One region of the Rhizobium sp. SYY.PMSO genome, then DNA from elsewhere that is predicted to be linked to it. Evidence: riboswitches for the same ligand, from Rfam matches in the RefSeq annotation. Region 1 holds a riboswitch; the other holds the start of a gene.
What was found. Region 1 has a riboswitch for fluoride ahead of ACJJVH_RS32070 (universal stress protein). Riboswitches for the same ligand answer to the same signal wherever they lie in the genome.

Region 1 (10,140 bases):
TTTGAATGTCAGGTTATCGAGATCCGCACGGGCGGCGGCCAGATAGTCGTTGTCGAGATCGCGCTCCAGTGTTGCAAAGAGCTGCCGAAAGCCGCGTGACGTAAAGCGATGGGCGCTTGCCGAGCAGATGTCGCGAAGGCGCCCAAGGATATCGAGGCAGCTTTGCAGCGTTCTCACGCCGCTGCCAACCATCGAAGAGGGGTCCCGGCCGTAAAGGCTGAAGCTCCAGCTATGCTCGCGATTCAGCGGCTCTATGGCGAGCTGGTAAAATCGACGCACGGTTGCCGCGTTTGCGATGCAATCTTTCATGATGTCCTGGCGGTAGAGGATGGTCGGAACGTCATTCGTCCATGCCTCAAGGCACGCTGCCGCCATGATGTCGTGGACGTAGGCGTCGTCTTTCGCGGCGGCAGCGAGAAGCACCTCCAGCTCTATGTCCTGCGCAAATTCAATAGGCTTGTCTTTCGACGGCACCTTCGCCGCAAAGCCTTGATCTGGATGCATCAGAAAGGTCTTCATGGCAATATGCGCCCTTTCAATTGCTCGTAGGTCACACCCCGCTTTTGAGCGAGCGAGAGCGCATAGGCGAGACCATCGGCGGCCTTTCTGACGATCTTGAAGGTGCGGTGTGCCGGATCCTTTTCGTCGACGGTGCTCACCATGCTGACCGTCTGTTCGCCGAGCCTGGACAGGCGATCGATAAAGGTCACGCAAACCCCAACGGCATCGGTCGATAGGATCATCTTCAGAATATTCGTGCTGAGGAATATTTGGTCATCAAGGCTGGTTGAATTGAAGATTTCATTGAGGATGACCACGCTTTCACCTGTCATTGCCTCGCAAGTTTGATGAAGCCGCACCAGCTCGTCCTCGAGCTTGCCGCGAAGATTGGATATGTCCTCCTCCCGCTCGAAATGGGTGAAGATCCGATCCGGCAAGAACAGCCGCGCGCGACGTCCCGGGACCGGGCAACCAAGGCTCGCCAGGAAATGCAACTGGCCGAACATTCGGGCAAACGTTGTTTTTCCTCCTTGGTTCGGACCGGACACCACGATCAGCCTCTCCGCACCATCGAGATTGAAATCGTTGCAGACGATCGTCCCCCGCTCTTGCAGCAGCTTCCGCGCCAGCGCGAGATCAAAGCTGTCGAGGGCTTCGGACGTCTTTGACGAGGTCGAAATATCAGGAAGGCAAAATGGCAGGCCGGCTCGTCTGAGAGGCTCGATATATGCCAGATAGGAGACGTAGAAACCGATCTCCCGATCAAACCGAGCGATAGTGGGATCTACGAACCCGGCGTGGTGCACGACATATTGCTCGAGGCGGTCGAATTCCCGTTGAAAGAGACGGCTCACAAATTCGAGAATGCCAGCCTCGATATGGTTCAGGCTGAAGTCATTCTTAACGGGATTCACTTCGGTCGGCTTGATGTCTGTCTCTCTGAAGCGTGCGAAGCGCTCCAGGATCGTTACGGTATAATCCGGTTCCCCGGCATACTGGCGCACAGTTACGGCGTCGCCACGGAACAACATCCCATAGCTGCAATTCGCCAGTGTCGTGCGCAGATCCCGAGTTTCGCGTGCTAGCTCCTTGAACAGGCCGGAGCTGGTATAGGTGCGAATGTAGCTTTGCAGATGCTTTAGCCCGATCGACGCTATCTCAACTTTCTGAAGGTGCCAGAGGAGGGAGAGGATGGCCTCGCAATAGGTCTGTGCTGCTCGTAAAATGACGGTGTTTCTGTGGGATTTCTGGGAGATCTGTTCAGCATACGCCAAGTCGGCTCGCACCGAACGCATGGCGTCGCAGAACGGCGGGAATGCGGCATAGGTCTCGGGCTGCTCGAGATCGGCAAAGACTGCCTGCCTATAACGGACGATTTCTTCGCTCCGATGAGCAGAGTAGAATATCGGCCGCAAGATTTCCTCGTCTCTGTTCTCCACTATGGAACCGACGATCTGATCGAGATTCAAATCGACGAAGCAGATTGGTTCGCTCGCCTCATCAACTCCCATATTTTCCAGATGAGAGGGAAAAAGAATGCTGCGGAAGGTCTCGGCTTCAAAGGGACCAGGCGCAACGGTGGCGGGCTCGCTGAACGTTGAGTATTCGCGGAGAGTCATTCGACAGCCCTCCATCCCGATGCAAGGAAATCGTGGTTTACGACACCGCAAGGCATCGATGGATCAGGCGTACAAGATCGGAAAACGTCGTGATTTGCGTTCATGAGTTCCTGCCCTGGCGCCGGATGTGGCGCCTTTAATCAAGTGTGGCAGGAGTCATCAGCTAGTAAGGCGTGAACGGGGGACTCCATCCCCATGGCTTAGAGGTAGGTCGTCGGCGAGGGCAGGTCAATGCCCCATCATCTCTCATAGACGCGTTTCGAAAGCAGATTGGATTGTGGGTCGGGATTTAGGGTCCGATTGAAGGTCATTCAGTGGCTCGTCAGGATCGGGACACCGATATGGTGGAGGAGGTCCTTGGTCGTGCTGCCCAGAAGCGTTTCGGCCAGCCTCGATCGGCCGAATGCTCCCATGACCAGGAGATCCACATTCAGCAGATCGATATGATCGAGGACAATTTGCGGCGTGCCGCCACCTTTCGCTGCTGCAATCTCAGGCCTCGCCCGAATGCCGTGTCTTGCGAGATGATCGGAGACGGCGGCGATCATGTGTTGGGTATGCGTTCGATTTCGGCCTTCGTCCACATAGAGCAAAGTCACTTCAGCCGCATCACGAATGAAAGGTATGGCATCGTGAAGGGTTCTAGCGCACGCGGCGCTATCGTTCCAGGCAATCAATACATGATAACCGATCGTTCGATCGGATCCCCGGCGCTCCGCGAAGCGCCGCGGAACCACCAGCAGCGGTCTGCCGGCCTTGACGATGACATCGTCGACTGGCGGCATGGATGTGTGCTGAAGAGTTGCCGGCAGACCGACAACAACCAGATCTGTGCAGTGCAGCCGCTCCAGCAAAGCCTGGGGACCTGCCTCCTTAAACCAGGCTCCGTTCTCGTTGGCATAACGGAGAAGCTGCGCCATCGTCGAGGTTTCCAGCTCCCCGGTCAGGTCCGAATGCCGGGCGATACCGCAAATGTCGACGGCGCCATAATCGCTATCACCGAGGTCATCGCTCCAGCTAAGGTGCTCGAATGTCTCAGCTCGCCCCTGCTCGAAAACAGTGGTTCTTGCACCGTGATGAAAGGAAAGTCGCAAGGCGATACTGGCTTGCACCGCATCGGCAAGCGGGTCCTCGCCATCGATGATAACAGCAATATCCTTTAACTCACCCGGCATTGCCTAATCCTTCCGCTCATGTGGGTCTCCTCGGGAAAGACGGAGGCTCGATGTCAGGATTGTGCAAAAAAACGATCCCGCCATGAATGAGCTTACGCCTTTCAATAGCAGGAGCCATCAGCCAGCAGGGCGGTTATCTGGAGAGCTCCATCTCCATTCTGTTTTGATAGCCCCAGACACGGGCGTCGTCAAATCCAAAGAGGATGTTCTCGGAAGCGATCAATTTAAGTGAGGTCACGGCAATATTCCCATGCCGGTGCGTTGGTACGCGCTATGGCTGCCATCCTCTCGGAGATCGCCGCCAGGTCAGTTAATGTAGAAAAGCCTCGCATATCCTGTATTCAACAGCAATGGAGTTTGCTTCAACTGCTCTACCGGCAGAAGATCATGCATGGCGTCATCACCCGCCGCGGTGGAATGGCCCGGGCATTCGTTGCCAACAGCGAAGCACGATGTTACCCTGTTCAGGGGAATGGAGTTTCCCGAAAACCGCCTTCACGGCTGATGACTCCTGATCAAGCGTGACCGACTTTAGATTGCGTCGGTCGCGGTGCAGGATTTTGTTGCAATCGTTAAAATGATCGAGGCAGCAAAGTCGGCGTCATCGGCCTGCGAGGTAATCCGTGCGGACATTTGCTGATCCATCTTTTTTCCGTTTATTTCAGGAATTGGTCTCGGAAGCTCATTCCGACCCAAGACGTACGAGGTGGACCCACCGCGGCCTCGATTGGGTGCGGCATCGCCACAGCTTCAACGGCAGTTTTTCGCGATTCTCAATCGATGAATATTGGATCACCAAGCCCGCTCCGCATGGGTGGGCCTTGTTGGTGGTCAAGGAAATGTGGTGGGATGGGGATGACAATCTGCTGCGCTCCACTCATTGGGCCAAGCCTCTCCATGGAAGCCGATCAAGAGCTTTGGAATGGCTCAAGAGGGAGGAGAAACGAATATCGCAAAATTCGCCCGGCGCTCGGCATGCCGATGCGATAATACAGATGGATGGCTTCACTCGGGATGGTTAAAGCCTCAGCCGGCATCGCCTGACACATCTGGCTCCAATCCTGTCGTTCGGTTTCATCCCCCGCCAGTTCCAGCCCCCAGCCAGATCCAGCCAAGGTCGAACTCTTTCTCACGGAGACCGGCCTTTTGCCTGTTTCGTCGCTCGCCAATCTCTTCTATTTGATCTGGAAACCATGAGCCAAGGGATCGCGGTCGTCGACGAAGATCGTGTTGTGACCGATGATCCGCGCCCAGCCACCGACACTGGGCTTGATGCCCCCGAAGTGTCCGACGGTCGCTTCGGCCTCCACGCGGCCCTCGAATATCGTGCCGATCAGGCTTTCCTGCCGGAAGGTTTCGCCAACCTTCAGCCGACCCTTGCCATGCAGCTGCGCCAGGCGCGCAGAGGTGCCGGTGCCGCCGGGGGATCGATCTATCGCCTTGTCGCCATAAAACACCGCGCCGCGACCGTCGGCATTGTGGCTGGTCGGCGCATCGCACCATATCGCATGGTGAACGCCCCGGATTCTTTCATCCTCCGGATGAACCGGATTGCAAATCGGAGCGAGGGCATCCCGTAGCTTCCTGCTGATGTCAACGATGTCATCGTTCGACATGCCGTCCAGCCCGGGCCAGTTCTTTTGTGGTTCGACGACAGCGTAATAATTTCCGCCATAGGCGACGTCTATCGTCAGTGCGCCAACCCCCGGCACATCGATGTCGACATCCGCCGCATGAAGATAGCTCGCGACGTTGAACATGCGGACGACATTTACGGATTCGTCGGGCTTGTCGTATTCGACATCCACTCTTCCGGCCGGTGTTTCGATAGAGAGCTTGCCCGAAATGCGTGGCCTGACGAGACCTTCCTCGATCGCCGCCGTCACGAGGCCGATCGTCCCGGCCCCGCACATAGGCAGGCAACCGCTGACTTCGATGAATATCACCGCAAAGTCGCAGTCCTCGCGATAAGCCGGATAGATCAGCGCGCCCGACATGATATCATGTCCACGCGGTTCGAACATGAGAGCCCGCCGGATCCAATCGTAGTCACGGACGAAAATTTCACGGCGTTCGGCGATTGGAAGATGTGGAAGCAAAGGCCCGCCGCCGGCGACGAGCCGCACCGGATTGCCGCAGGTATGGGAATCGATACAGAAGAAACTGTGTCGCATTGAACTCGTCTCTCCGCCTAGGCGCTTTTTGCCGGTGATCGGGCGCTTCGCTGCAGTGCGCCTTTTGACAGCCTATCGAGCAGGATCGCGATGGCGACGATGGCAAGCCCGGCTCTCAGCCCGAGGCCCATTTCCATTCGGGTTAGGCCGCGCGTTACCTCTGCTCCCAGGCCGCCGGCTCCAACGAGCCCGGCAAGGACGACCATGGCCAGCGAAAGAAGGATGCACTGGTTCAGGCCGACGAGCAGAGTCGGCATTGCCGACGGTACTTCAATCTTGAGCAGGATCGAGCGCGGCGGTGCGCCGCTGGCTTGGCCCAGTTCCAGAAGATCTCTCGGCACCTGATTGAAAGCCAGCGTCGTAAGACGGAGCATCGGCGGCACGCCGTAGATGATTGTTGCAATGATCGCCGGAACGCTACCCAGGCTGAAGATCATGACGGCCGGAATGAGATAGACCCACGGCGGCACCGTTTGCATGATGTCCAGGAAAGGTCTTATGGCAATTTCGAAGCGCTTGTAACGCGATGCGAGAACGCCGAACGGAAAGGCGATCAGGACGGAGATTGTGACCGATACAGTGACCAGCGCAAGCGTCTGCATGGAGGCGGGCCAAAGGCCTGCCAGGAAGCAGAAGGCAAGTGCGAGGGCTGTTATCACCGCGCTTTTGATGTTGATGAACAAGGCGACGAGAAGGACTGCGGCGACGATGACCGCATAGGCAGGCGGGTAGAGCAGTGCGGATTGGATGAATCCGAGCACTGTCTCTATCAGCCTGGTAACGCCTTCGAAGAACGGATGGAAGTTTGTGTTCAGCCAGTCGACGACAGGGGCGAAATATGTGCCCGGCGAGAAACGAAGGCGATCGAGATTCATCTTGCTTCCCTCTTTGCGCGGCGAGCCGAATTCTGCGTCAATCTGTCGAGCACCATCGTTAATATGACGATAGCGATTGCGGCATTGATCGAGGTGGCCATATCGAGCGTGCGGACCGCGCTGTAGATGGTCTCGCCAAGGCCCCCTGAACCGACGATGCCTGCGATCACCACCATGCCGAACGCCATCATCAGGCTCTGATTAATACCGGCCATGACACTCGGAATTGCAAATGGCAGCCGAATTTTCATGAACATCTGCCATGGCGTCAGGCCGCTCGCCTGGCCCAGCTCGATGAATGCGGGCGGAGTCATGCGAATGCCCAGCGAGGTCAGGCGGATCGCCGGAGGCATTGCCACGATGAACGTCGCAATGAGTGCGGTCGCCGGGCCAAAGCCGAGAAGCGCAATTGCGGGAAGAAGGTAAATATAAGGCGGCAGCGTTTGTATGAGATCGAGGATCGGCTCCAGAAACCGATCGAACCATTGCACAAATCCCGCGACAATCCCGACAGGGATGCCGACCATCAGGGCGAAGATCGTAGCGGTCGCCACAAGTGCGAGCGTGCCCATGGTTTCGCTCCAAAGTCCCATGACTGCGCAGAAAAGAAGCGCCAACCCGGCGAGAAGACCGGACACGGCATTGATCAGCCGCCATCCGAGGACCGCACCGACGATGGCGATGACATAAAATGGCGGCAGTTGAAGGAGCCAGAGAACGCCGTTGTAGGTTCCCTCCAGCGCAGTTCGCAAAGGATCGAACAGCCAGTCGCCGTTGTCGCTGATCCAGCCCAGCACATTGTCGGTCCAGGCATCGAAAGTATCCGCAATGACCGAGATGTCCATTTTTCGTCCGTCCTCTCAGGCCATCTGCGTCGGGGAGCCGGCGACGCCGCGAAGCAGGCCGCGGGTAGTGACGATACCGATGATGGAACCATTCTCCACCACTGCCAGCGCGTCGCGCTCCGAGTTCATCGTAAGATCGATGAGTTCGCCGATATCCGCTTCGGGAGAAGTCTTCGGAAACGTGGTTATGTCGTTTTGCGGCTGTAGCGACTTGTATTCCGCGACCGTCTGCATCACCGAATGCGCCTTGACGAGATGAACTCTGGATATGCCCGCCACGAAGTCGGCGACATAATCGTCGATCGGCCGCGTTACGATCTCTTCTGCCGTTCCGACCTGAACGATGACGCCGTCCTTCATGATGGCGATCCGGTCGCCGATGCGGATGGCTTCCTCGAGATCGTGAGTGATGAACACCGCAGACTTGCCCAGCGATTTCGTCAACTGCCGAAACTCGTCCTGCAGCTGACGGCGAATAAGGGGGTCAAGCGCGCTGAACGGCTCGTCCATCAGAATGATTTCGGGATCGGCCGCCAGTGCGCGCGCCAGTCCGACGCGCTGTTGCATTCCGCCGGACAATTCCGAAGGATATCGCGAGGTCCAGTCGGAAAGGCCGACCTTGTCGAGCGCGGCGCGGGCCGTCTTTTCGCGCTCGACTTTCGGAACGCCGCGAACTTCCAGCCCGAACCCGGCGTTCTCAAGAACAGTGCGATTGGGCAGGAGGGCCACGGTCTGGAACACCATGCCGATATGGCGTGAGCGCATGTCACGCAGTTCGGCGGCGTTCAGCCTGGCAATTTCTCTGCCCTTGATCGTAATCCTGCCAAGGCTTGGTTCGATCAGGCGATTCAGGAGGCGGACCAAGGTCGATTTGCCGCTGCCCGAGAGGCCCATGATGCAGAAGATCTCACCACGACGCACCTGGAGATTGGCATCGGAGACGCCGACAACGCAGTTGAATTCCTGAAGCACCTGTTTCTTGGAGAGGCCGCGCTCGGATACTGCCTTGACTGCGGCCGGAGCACGAGCGCCGAATATTTTCCAAATGTTCTGGCAGTCGACCAGGATTTCGCCGGTATTGTTCCCTGCGGTATTCATCGAGTTCCCCTTTATGCCGATCTGGCGCCGGTCTTGTTTCCTTCGTCGGAGGGATGCGGGTCGCACCGAACGGCGACCCGCGGCTTTCATCATTCGCCTTTGATGCTCTCCCAGCGCTTCAGGAGTTCGGCGTGGGCGTCGGTCCAGTCCTTGACGGCCTGATCCATCGTCTTGCCGTCCTTGACCTCGGCGTTGATCGCCGTGATGTCCGCGAGAGGCACATAGACGCTGGCAATGACTTCGCGGGCATGCGGATTGTCGGCGGAGAACCCCTTCTTGCCGATCCAGTAGTATCCCTGCGGCGGGGGGAACACGCCTTTCGGGTCCTTCAGGAACTTGACCGGGTATTTCTGCATCATCCAGGACGGCTCCCAAATCGCAACCGCGACCCATTCCTTGCGGTCGATCGCCGACTTCAGAGCTGCCGTCATGGCCGCCGTGCTACCTTCGACAAGCTGCAGCTTCAGGCCATATTGCTTGACCGCATTGGCGGCATCGCGCATCAGGCCGGAGCCAGCCTCGATCCCGACGATCTTGCCGCCGAACTTGTCCGCATTGTCATTGAGCTGGTCGAGGGAATCGATCGTCACGTAATTTGGAACTGCAATGGCCTGATAAAGGCCATGCGAGACCGGTGAAATCTTCTCCAGGCGGCTTTTGTTCTTGTCCCAATAGTCATGGGCGGCATAGTCGATCTGGGAGGCGAGGATCTGCACGTCCCCCTTGGTAAGGGCGGCGTAAGCGATGCCCCACTCGGAGAACGGCACGACCTTCACGGTGTAGCCGGAATCCTCAAGTACCTTCTTGGTAATTCCCGTGATTGGAGTGAGATCCTCCCAGGACATGGTTCCGATCGTGATTGTCTTTTCTTCTGCTTGAGCAGACATGAAGCTCAACCCGAACATGGCCGCTGCGCAAAGCGCCGTCCACAAAGCCTTCATCTTGTTTACTCCTAGTTTTCGTTCCCATTCTTGTTGAAGATCCGAGGTCGCTCAGTCTTCAGATTGCGCGGCGACGGATCATCCCTCGCGGCCTGCACGCAATTCCTGCCAGCGGATCACCGAATTGATGCCGAGCCATGCGAAGGGCTCCGGTGGCAACCGGGATGGCGCGGCCTGATCCATGAATTGTTCGAGGTTCCGGGAGCCTGTTCCCGTCGCCAGTTCGGCGGCCATCATGCCCGCCAATGTGCTCTTGACGGTGCCGAGTCCGTTCTCGCAGCACGCTGAATAAAGCCCTTCGTCGATCTCGCCGAAAGCGGGCACATGGTTCCGGCTCAGGCAGAGGCGTCCGGCCCAGCTGTATTGAAAGGGGATGTCCTTGAGTCCGGGAAACCGCGCATCGAGGGAGCGTCTGTGCTCCCCGGCCATCTTGATCATCCGGCGATCCGACACGGTGATCGTCGTTTCGCATGTATACTTGGTGCGGATGACGATACGCGACGTCCCGCCCGAGGTGATCTTTCGCACCGTTGCTCCCATGGCATCGGCCGGAAGCAGCGCCCACCTGTCCTGGCCGGTAACGGTCCGGCCGAAGTCGTCCGCGGGAAAGGGCGCAGTCATCGAGGCGTAGGCAAAGATGTGCATCAGGCGGCCACCGAAATGGCCGAAATCATCAATGTGACCGTTCACGCCCAGAATGACTTTCGGAGCCGTGACCTTGCCGCGAGCGGAAGCGGCAACCCATGTTTCATTGTCGCGCGTCAGGGCCGTAACGGGCGAGCGTTCGAAGATGTCGATCTTGCGCGAAAGCGCTGCCGCAAGTTCGCGAATGTAGTCGGCCGGCTGGATCAGCACAGCGCCCGGCGTATAGAGGCCGCCGAGGTAGTAATCGGAGCCGGTTATCTCACGCAT
Region 2 (10,140 bases), 140 kb from region 1:
ATTCTGACCGTTTCCGTCGACTCCGTTCCGGACCTCTTCAAGGCCATGGCCGCCGGCGAGGCGAATGCGACGGTGGAGCTGACGCCGAACATGGCCGGCCCCGCCTTCGACGCGCTCGACGCCTATCTGAAGACCAAGAAGGAGCCGCCGAAGTGGATCCAGACCGAGTCCAAGCTCTATACCCAGGCCGATGACCCGCAGAAGGTCTACGAGCAGAAGAAGGACCTTGGCTACTAAGACGAACGCCGATCGCACCGGCCCGGCAACGCCGCCGGTGCGACTCTCGTGCGGGATTGCCGGCGCATCACCAAAATGCGCTGGCAATTGTTTTCGCCCATTGGCTCAATGCAGGGACATTCGCGCTTCATGGCTCACGACGTCGAGCGACTTCTAACAGCGACAGGCTTTTGTAAATACTTCCCCGGTTCGACCGCTCTCGATCATGTCGATTTCACATTGATGCGCGGCGAGGTGCATGCGCTGCTTGGCGAGAACGGGGCGGGGAAATCCACGCTGATCAAATGCATGACCGGCGCCTATCGCCGCGATGCCGGCACTCTGGTCCTCGACGGGGCCGAGATCGATCCGCACGATACGCTGGCGGCGCAAAAGCTCGGCATCGGAACCGTCTATCAGGAAGTAAACCTGCTGCCCAATCTGAGTGTCGCGGAAAATCTCTTTCTCGGCCGCCAACCGCAACGGTTCGGCATGGTCAGCAGCAGGTCGATGAACAACATGGCCAGAGAGTTGCTGCAGCAGTATGGCATGGACATCGATGTCGGCCGCCAGCTCGACCGCTTCTCGGTTGCCATACAGCAGGTGATTGCGATTGCCCGTGCCGTCGATCTCTCCGGTAAGGTGCTGATCCTCGACGAGCCGACCGCGAGCCTCGATACCCATGAAGTCGAAATGCTGTTCGGCATCGTCAGGCGATTGAAGCAGCGCGGCCTCGGAATTATCTTCATCACGCATTTTCTGGACCAGGTTTACGAGATCTGCGACCGCATCACCGTTCTTCGCAACGGTCGCCTGGTCGGCACCCGCGACGCGAACGGCCTCCCGCGGCAGACCCTGATCGCCATGATGCTTGGCCGCGAACTCTCACAGACGGAAAGCACGGCGAAGCAGAAGGAGACCGAAAGCGGTCCGGTAAGATATCGGTTCACGAATTTCGGCAAGCGCGGCAAGATCAAGCCTTTCGATATGGAGGTGCATGTCGGTGAGGTAGTCGGCATTGCCGGCCTGCTTGGGTCCGGACGCACGGAAACCGCCGAATTGCTGTTCGGTGTCGAACGGGCCGACAGCGGGGAAGCGACGATAGAAGGCGATACCATCACGCTTTCCAGCCCGCGTGCCGCGATCAAGAGCGGCTTCGGCTTTTGCCCGGAAGACCGAAAGACCGATGGCATTATCGGCGATCTTTCCATTCGAGAGAATATCATCATGGCGCTGCAGGCGCGGCGTGGTTGGGCCAAACCCCTTGCACGCAGCGAGCAGAACGCTATCGCCGATCGCTACATCAAGGCACTGGATATCCGTACGACCGACCGGGAAAAGCCCATCCGGCTTCTTTCGGGCGGCAATCAGCAGAAGGCCATCCTCGCGCGATGGCTGGCCACCAATCCGAGCTTCCTGATCCTGGACGAGCCGACCCGCGGCATCGATGTCGGCGCCCATGCGGAAATCATTCGACTGATCGACGACCTTTGCGCCCAGGGAATGTCCCTGGTGGTCATCTCGTCGGAACTCGAGGAGCTTGTCGCGTATAGTTCACGCGTCATCGTCCTGCGCGATCGCGAACACATCGCCGAGTTGACCGGCGACGAGATAACGGCCGGAAATATCGTCGAGGCCATCGCCACGGCTCAAAAGAAGCAGGAGAATCCATGAACTCGCAAATCAGGGCATCCCTGCTTCGCCTGATGCCGCAGCTGATCGCGCTCGCGGCCATCCTCGCGCTGAATTACCTTATGTTCCCACATTTCTTTCATCTGGAGATTCAAAACGGGAGACTGTACGGAAGCCTCGTGGACGTGCTCAACCGCGGCGCGCCGGTGGCGCTCCTGTCCATCGGCATGACGCTGGTCATCGCCACCAAGGGGATCGATCTCTCGGTCGGTGCGGTCATCGCAATCTGCGGCGCCGTGGCGGCTGCGTCGATCGTTGCGGGCTATTCGCTGGCCTATACGCTATTGCTGACGATCGGCGTCGGACTGGCCTGCGGATTCTGGAATGGCATCCTCGTCGCCATGCTCGATATCCAGCCGATCATCGCGACGCTGGTGCTGATGGTGGCCGGCCGCGGCATTGCGCAATTGATCACCGAAGGCACGATCCTCACTTTCAACAATGACGGGCTCACCTTCCTTGGAAGCGGATCCTTTGCGGCGTTGCCCATGCCCGTGGTGATCTGGCTCGTCGTTGCTCTCGTCGTGATCCTTCTCGTCCGGCGCACGGCGCTTGGCATGCTCGTCGAAGCAATCGGCATCAATCGGCGGGCGAGCACGCTTTCCGGCATCCGGACCCCGGTCCTGCTCGTGGCAGCTTATGTCTTGAGCGGGCTTTGCGCCTCCATCGCCGGCATCATCATTTCGGCCGACATCAAGGGCGCCGACGCCAACAATGCCGGCCTGTGGCTTGAGCTCGACGCGATCCTCGCCGTAGTCGTCGGCGGCAACTCACTGCTCGGCGGCCGCTTCAGTATCGTCGGCTCGCTGATCGGCGCGATGATCATTCAATCAGTCAACACAGGCATCCTGCTCTCGGGCTTCCCGCCGGAGTTCAATCTGGTGATCAAGGCTGTGATCGTCATCGTCATTCTTGTCATTCAATCCCCCGCGATGCGGTCCGCGACGACATTCCTCCAGTGCAGCCGGGGCGACGGGCAGATGGTGCAAAAGGAGCAGGCAAAGTGAATTCGAAATATCTTCCGCTGCTTGCGACGATCGTCATCTTCATCCTGGCCTATGCCGGCTGCGTGACGCAGTATCCGAATATGCTGTCAACGCGAGTGATCGGTAATCTGTTGACCGACAATGCTTTTCTGGGAATTGCGGCTGTCGGAATGACATTCGTGATCATCTCCGGCGGCATCGATCTGTCGATCGGATCGGTCATCGCCTTTACCGGCGTTTTCCTGGCAGTCATCCTGCGGGATACCTCGATCCATCCGCTGATCGCCTTTGTGCTGGTGCTGATAGTCACCACGCTCTTCGGCGCCGGCATGGGTGCGATCATCCACTATCTCAGCATGCCGCCCTTCATCGTGACGCTCGCCGGCATGTTCCTGGCCCGCGGCATCGCTTTCGTGCTGTCGATCGACAGTATCCCGATCGAGCACGATTTCTATTCCAGGCTCAACGATCTCTATTGGCTGATGCCGGGTGGCGGTCGGCTGACGCTGATCGGCGGCATCATGCTTCTCGTCTTTGCCGGCGGCATTTTGCTGGCGCAACGCACGCGGTTCGGCGCGAACGTCTATGCGCTGGGGGGCGGTGTGCAGACTGCGGAGCTGATGGGCGTGCCCGTTGGCCGCACGACGATCCGGATCTACGCGCTGTCGGGCTTTCTTGCCGGTCTATCCGGAATCGTTTTTTCGCTCTATACATCGGCCGGATATTCGCTGGCCACGGTTGGTGTCGAGCTTGATGCGATCGCTGCCGTGGTGATCGGCGGAACGTTGCTGACGGGAGGAGCGGGGTTCGTCGGAGGGACACTCATCGGAATTCTCATACAGGGCTTGATTCAGACCTACATCACCTTCGATGGAACGCTTTCCAGCTGGTGGACGAAGATATTGATCGGCTTGCTGCTGTTTGCCTTTATTCTGATGCAGAAGGGCCTTCTGCTGCTGTCCCGTTTCAATCGACGATACGCCTGAGGGAAGGACGGAGTGTTTGCGCAGCCGATGGCTTGATACGAGAGAACCCGGTGGAAAGTCGCGCACGAGCCATGCTCAGGTGGTCGACGACCTCGGCAAGGCGATCGTTTCCGGCGTCTTTCCGATCGGCAGCATCCTTCCGGGCGACGGCGAGCTTCTGGAGCGTTTCAAGGTATCGCGCACGGTGCTGCGCGAAAGCATGAAGACGCTGGCGGCAAAAGGGCTGGTGGTGCCGCGGGCGCGGGTGGGGACGCGCGTCACCGAGAGGATCCATTGGAACATGTTCGACAATGAGGTGCTCAACTGGCACTTCGAGAGCGGCATCAACAAGGAGTTTCTTCTCCACCTTTACGACATACGCATGGCGTTCGAGCCGTTCGCGGCGGGTCTGGTGGCGCAGCGGGCGAGCCGGGAGGACATCGACCTGCTTCGCCGTCTTGCCGCGTCCATGGCGGCTGCGCATCACACGCCGGACAGCCTTGCGGTTGCCGACCTGCATTTCCATCTGGCGATCACCGAGGCTTCGGGCAATCCGTTCATGCGGTCGCTCGGCGGGCTTATCGAGGCGGCGCTTGTCGGCATGTTCCGCATGAGCGCGCCTCCTGCGAGCAACGGGTTTGGCAATATAGCCGATACGCATATGGCCATCGTCGATGCCATCGCCGCGGGCGACGGCGCGGCGGCGCACAAGGCGATGGAGTTCGTCATCAACGATGGACGGCGTCACGTCCTTGAAGCGTTTGCCGCTGCCTGACGCATCCGGACCGGCCCGGCTTCACCAGCAACGGATGATCCGGGGCGCGATTTTAGGCGGATAGAACATTTTCGCGAGGCAATGGAGGCAGGCACCGCGCGCCGGAGCGGCAATGGCCGCCATGAGAGCATGGATTGAACATGCGCGGGCCAAAGGATAGAAAGGCGTGTGCCAAAGGATAGAAAGGCGTGTGCCGAGCGGGCTTTTCATATTGTAGATCCCGAAGTACGTACAATCGAGTGCAGCAGCATAGCGGCTTGATCTGGCAAAGGCTGACCGCTAGGTTAGCGCCGCGATCACGCGACAAAACAAGAGGATTCTCATGCCGACAGGCAAAGTTAAGTTTTTCAACACCGACAAGGGCTTTGGCTTCATTACGCCGGAAACCGGCGGAGCTGACGTATTCGTCCATGTCTCCGCTCTGCAATACGGCGACGTGCTGAGAGAGGGCCAGTCCGTTTCCTACGATCTGGGCCAGGATCGCAAGACCGGCAAGTCCAAGGCGGAAAACGTCAGGCCGCTCTGATGACCTAGCGTCGGCTGCCGCGCCGCCATCTGAATGCCTTCCACGATCCGGCGCAGGAAAATGACCTTGCACCGAGGCCAAGACCGGCAGGCGTGGAGTGCAGGAGCGCAAGGCGCGGCAACCGCATAGGTTGCCGCGATCAAACAAACCGTCTGCGACCCGTAAGTCGAGTACGATTGTCGCGAGGGGGCCATCCCCCTCCGATGACATGTCGGGATCGTGCTCCGCCGCCCTGCCGGCGAGACTGCCGCCCTGTTCGGCAAGCGGTTCAGATTATCGGTTGCGGATAGGCAGGGAGATTTGTCGATGCCGCCGTTGACAAGTTCTGCTGCAATGCGGTAAGTGCGTTTCCGGCAATGGATTCTGCCGGGTTCTTCGCAACCAAACCGCCCTGACAGGCTGATGACTCCTACTCAACTGTGATTTTCTCGCAGTGGGAGTCCTGTGCCTGTCATTCGCCCCCAAAAGCGATGACGGCGAACTCTCCGACTGCGTTCGGAGACAGACATGTCGTTTGCTTATTTGACTGGCCGTTTTTCGCAGATCGGCACCTTGTTGAAATGGGCTGCCGCGGTAATCCCCATGGCTGCAGCCGTCGGTTCCCTCTGCGCTCTCTTCCTCTGGGCGCTCGATCGAGCCACCGAAACTCGTTTCGAATACCCTTTCCTGCTCTTCGCACTGCCGGTCGCCGGCTTCTTCATAGCACTGGTCTATCACTGGATCGGACGTTCGGCCGAGGGAGGCAACAACCTCATCGTCGACCAAATCCATGAACCGGGCGCAGGCGTGCCGCTGCGCATGGCTCCGCTGATCCTCGTTTCGACGGTTCTCACCCACCTGTTCGGCGGCTCGGCCGGACGCGAGGGGACGGCGGTGCAACTCGGCGGCAGCCTGGCAAGCGCGGTCGGCAAGGCTTTTCGGCTGGATTCCTCGGAAATCCGCCTGATGCTCATGGCAGGCATCGCAGCGGGATTTGGAGCAGTCTTCGGCACGCCGATCGCCGGAGCCGTATTCGCCCTCGAAGTGCTCACCGTCGGGCGCATCCAGTACGAAGCCCTGATACCCTGCCTGATTGCGGCCGTCACGGGAGACTGGGTCTGCCATCTCTGGGGCATCCATCATGTCGCATATCCCATTGCATTCGGGTCGGGCGCCCCTTTCGAACTCGATATCAAACTATTCGCCGAGGTTGCCGTTGCCGGGATCGCATTCGGCCTGATCGGCCAGATATTCGCAGAAACGTCGCACGGGCTTCAAACGCTTTGGAAGCGGCTGTTTCCGTTCGCCCCCTTCCGCCCGGTCGTCGGCGGCCTTTTGGTCATCGGCCTCGTCTACGCCCTTGGAACGCGTTCCTATCTCGGCCTCGGCGTCTGGTCGCCAAATCCGGCGGATCCGACAATTCTCGGCTTTTTCGATCCGTCGCGGGCCGATTACTGGAGCTGGCTGCTCAAGCTGGTTTTCACCGTCATAACGCTGAGCGCCGGCTTCAAGGGCGGAGAGGTCACGCCCCTCTTCTTCATCGGCGCGGCTCTCGGCCACGCCATCGCGCAGCTGATCGGCGCCCCCGTCGATCTGTTCGCCGGCCTGGGCTTCGTGGCGGTATTCGCCGCGGCCTCCAATACCCCGCTTGCCTGCACCATTATGGGGCTTGAGCTCTTCGGTGCAGGCAACACGGTCTACATCGCGACCGCCTGCTTCATCGCATACGTCTTCAGCGGACACTCCGGCATCTACCTGTCGCAGCGCATCGGCGTTCCCAAAAACGATGCCGGGCTCATTCCGCCCGACGTCTCGCTCCGGGAGGTTCGGGAAATTGGCCGGCCCGCCCCCGTGACAAGCCTGCTTGACCGCCTCGGGCGGCAAGCCTCGGCCGCTCGAACCAAAACTCCATCGATCAAGGATCAGGAAATGCAGTTTTCACATGCGCTGACCCATAGCGACGTCGGCATGATAAGAATCTATTTGAAGCCCCGCGAAAAGATGCCGAGCAAAGGAGCTCGCAGCCTCTGGAGCTCCCGCCCCCTCTATCGCGAGCTGGTCCTCGAAGCGAAGAACGCCGGGCTGATGAACGCCGTGGCGCACCACACCCATTATGGCTACAGCAATCACGGCAAAGTGGAGGATTTCGGCAGCGAGATTCGCAATCCGGAGCTGACGATGTGCGTCGAAATCATCGGTCATCGCCATGAACTGGAGAATTTCGTCCGGAGACATGGCGGGATGCTGCATGACAAGGTCATCATCTTCAAGCATCTGGAGCACTGGTCCATCAGCAATCTGCACCTCGTCGAAAAGACGATCATCCCGCAGAGCGAGGACGACGAAACGATCGCGGATGCCGGTTGATCACCGGAACATGGCGAAGCGTGTTTCGGCACGCTTCCGCCTCAACGGAGGTCATGAGGCTTCCTCCTCGATTGCATTCTGCGCCACCTCGTCCACACCGCCGTTCAGGCGTTCGGCCGCGAGATAGCCTGCCGTCACCGATGCGAGGCAGAGCGCGACGGAGATGGCGATATTCAGAACCGCCCTGCCCACCGCTCCGGCCTTGAGAAGCTCCAGCGTCTGCAGGCTGAAGGACGAGAAGGTCGTAAACCCTCCGCAAATCCCCACCATGAAGAACGTCCGTCCGACATCCGAGATGGGAAAGCGGCCATGCTCCACCGTGAGCGTCCCGAAAAACGAGATCGCGAAGGAACCGACAATGTTGATGACGATGGTTCCCCATGGCAGATCACGGCTCATCGGCAGCATCCATAGCGCCACCCAATATCGGGCAACGCTGCCCAGCGCCCCACCGATCGCTACCCATAACGTAACCGGCATGCTCTCCAATCCTCCCTGTGAGGGCCGCACTCCGCGCGCGATATCGCGCGCCCTGCTGCATGGCAGATGCAGGGACGATATCAGGCTTGACGCCACTGTTGAATCCGATCGGTGACGAAACAAGCGCCGGCCGCCGTATCGTCGCGGTTTAAATTGACTCCCTCCCCTGGCGAATGTGTCTAAAATGGTACGCCAGACCGCCGACGACCGATGAGGGCGGCAACTGCGCAGACTATAACTTGACTAAAATATACCAATTTTAATAGATTATCGCGTCGCCAGCAGATCAGGACTGTGGTGGTCAGCGGCAAGCATTTGGCTGCTCATAAAGCAGCCATCCTCACGGTTACTTTTGCAAACGTACTGCATTCGAATGAATATAGCTGCTGACGATATCGACGACGATCTTCAGGCGATTTATCTGCGCCAGTGGCATGCGTTGCGCGCGCATCTGCGCAGACGAACCGGCTCGCTCGATGTCGCAGAGGATGCGCTGCAGGAAACATGGTTTCGGGTCGCCGGCCTTACGAATCCGGCCGCAGTGCGCGACAAGAAGGCTTTCCTTCTGCGGATCGCAGGCAACATCGCCATCGACATCATCAGGCGCGAGCGGCGTCATCAGGGCCGGTGCACCGCCGACGAGGCCATTCTCGCCGCCATCGAAGATCTTGCGCCATCGCCGGAGACGATCGTCATCGACCGCGACCAGCTGCGGGCTCTTGTCAGCGCACTGACGGAGCTGCCCGGAAAGGCCCGGGCAGCGCTTCTGATGAGCCGCTGCGACGGTCTTTCCCACCGCGACATAGCCGCCCGCCTGAAGGTATCGGAAAGCATGGTCGCCAAGTACCTCGCGCAATCGTTGCGCCATTGCCGTGATGCGTTTCGTGCGCTCGGCTAGACGTTTGTCCCATGACCGGCTGCAAGATCGGCATGCGTCCTTCGTCTAATAGATGACGGCTGCGAGACGGAGCGAATTCGGACATGGAAGACGCAAAGGGCATCGACGACGCGATCAGCGATCAGGCGATCGAATGGGTGGTGCGGATCCATTCTGGACATGCGACGCAGGCCGACCGCGAGGCTTTCGCAAATTGGCGGCGCGACAATCCGCTGAACGAGGCCGCCGCCAGGGAGGCCGAAGCCATCTGGCAGGGCATCGGCGTCGCCGGCAAGGAGGTCCGCAGCACCGAACGCAGCAACAGGCGCGCGAAAGTGACGCGGCGGGCCTTTATCGGTGCGGCTTCGGTCGGATTGATCGGCAGCGGCCTGGTGGAGACCGGATTTCTGCGGCTGAATTTTCTCGCCGACTATGTCACCGGTATCGGCGAACGCAAAACGGTCGTTCTCGCCGACGGCTCGACGGTGCTGATGAACGCGCGGTCGGCTCTTTCCGCGAGGTTCGACGCCAACCAGCGCCGGATTTCGCTTTTCGAAGGACAGGCGACGTTTTCCGTCGCCCATGATCGCGCAAGGCCTTTCCTGGTAACCGCGGCAAGCGGGCAGACGAAGGCTGTCGGCACCGTCTTCGATATCGACATGCGGCCCGACGAGGTGGCTGTAACCGTTCTCGAAGGCGGCGTTTCCGTCACGACGGAAGGCACCTCGGACCGGCCGATGCCGGTCAATATGAACCAGAGAATGCGCTACAGCGACGACGGCATCATTCTTGCCACGGAAGAGGTCGACGCCGATATCGAGACGGCCTGGCGCCGCGGCAAGCTGGTGTTCAACGGCCGCCGCCTGTCGGAGGTCATTGCCGAGGTCGAGCGTTACCGCCGCGGCAAGATCGTCCTTGTGGGATCGTCGCTGCAGCAGCTGCCGGTGACCGGTGTCTTCGACATGGCGGATTCCGAATCCGTCCTGACCACGATCCGCCAGACGCTGCCGGTGCGCATTACCGAGCTGCCGCTGGTGACGATCATCCGTCACGTATAAAATAATCCAAGCATATCAGCAATTTATACGAAATATGAAATTTTCAGTCATCTTTTGCTGCAAGTTTGCGGCCAAGGCTTCGTCTCTCCGATAGAAGCTGCCGGGCAGAGGGACGCCCCGCAGATGCATCGAAGTCGAAGGGGTACAGAATGCGAATACCGCGATCGGGGAACGGATACGGCCTTATGGGACCGACGTCGATGAGGCTTCTCGGATCGG

Region 2: it holds a riboswitch for fluoride, as region 1 does, so the genes downstream of both, ACJJVH_RS31415 (DUF190 domain-containing protein) here and ACJJVH_RS32070 (universal stress protein) in region 1, are expected to answer to the same signal.

Annotation. Positions count from the first base shown of each region.
Region 1 covers NZ_CP177351.1:1,161,318-1,171,457, reverse strand. The annotation lists gene ACJJVH_RS32080 (MutS-related protein) at 1-519, opposite strand, end outside; gene ACJJVH_RS32075 (MutS-related protein) at 516-2,120, opposite strand; fluoride riboswitch at 2,264-2,324, opposite strand; gene ACJJVH_RS32070 (universal stress protein) at 2,432-3,295, opposite strand; fluoride riboswitch at 3,397-3,459, opposite strand; fluoride riboswitch at 3,755-3,816, shown strand; gene ACJJVH_RS32065 (4-hydroxyproline epimerase) at 4,471-5,469, opposite strand; gene ACJJVH_RS32060 (ABC transporter permease) at 5,487-6,344, opposite strand; gene ACJJVH_RS32055 (ABC transporter permease) at 6,341-7,189, opposite strand; gene ACJJVH_RS32050 (quaternary amine ABC transporter ATP-binding protein) at 7,205-8,287, opposite strand; gene ACJJVH_RS32045 (glycine betaine ABC transporter substrate-binding protein) at 8,377-9,228, opposite strand; gene ACJJVH_RS32040 (NAD(P)/FAD-dependent oxidoreductase) at 9,307-10,140, opposite strand, start outside.
Region 2 covers NZ_CP177351.1:1,022,868-1,033,007, forward strand. The annotation lists gene ytfQ (galactofuranose ABC transporter, galactofuranose-binding protein YtfQ) at 1-237, shown strand, start outside; gene ytfR (galactofuranose ABC transporter, ATP-binding protein YtfR) at 367-1,890, shown strand; gene ACJJVH_RS31395 (ABC transporter permease) at 1,887-2,915, shown strand; gene yjfF (galactofuranose ABC transporter, permease protein YjfF) at 2,912-3,880, shown strand; gene ACJJVH_RS31405 (FadR/GntR family transcriptional regulator) at 3,897-4,634, shown strand; gene ACJJVH_RS31410 (cold-shock protein) at 4,957-5,160, shown strand; fluoride riboswitch at 5,504-5,579, shown strand; gene ACJJVH_RS31415 (DUF190 domain-containing protein) at 5,668-7,506, shown strand; gene crcB (fluoride efflux transporter CrcB) at 7,558-7,986, opposite strand; gene ACJJVH_RS31425 (RNA polymerase sigma factor) at 8,360-8,884, shown strand; gene ACJJVH_RS31430 (FecR family protein) at 8,968-9,921, shown strand; gene ACJJVH_RS31435 (TonB-dependent siderophore receptor) at 10,122-10,140, shown strand, end outside.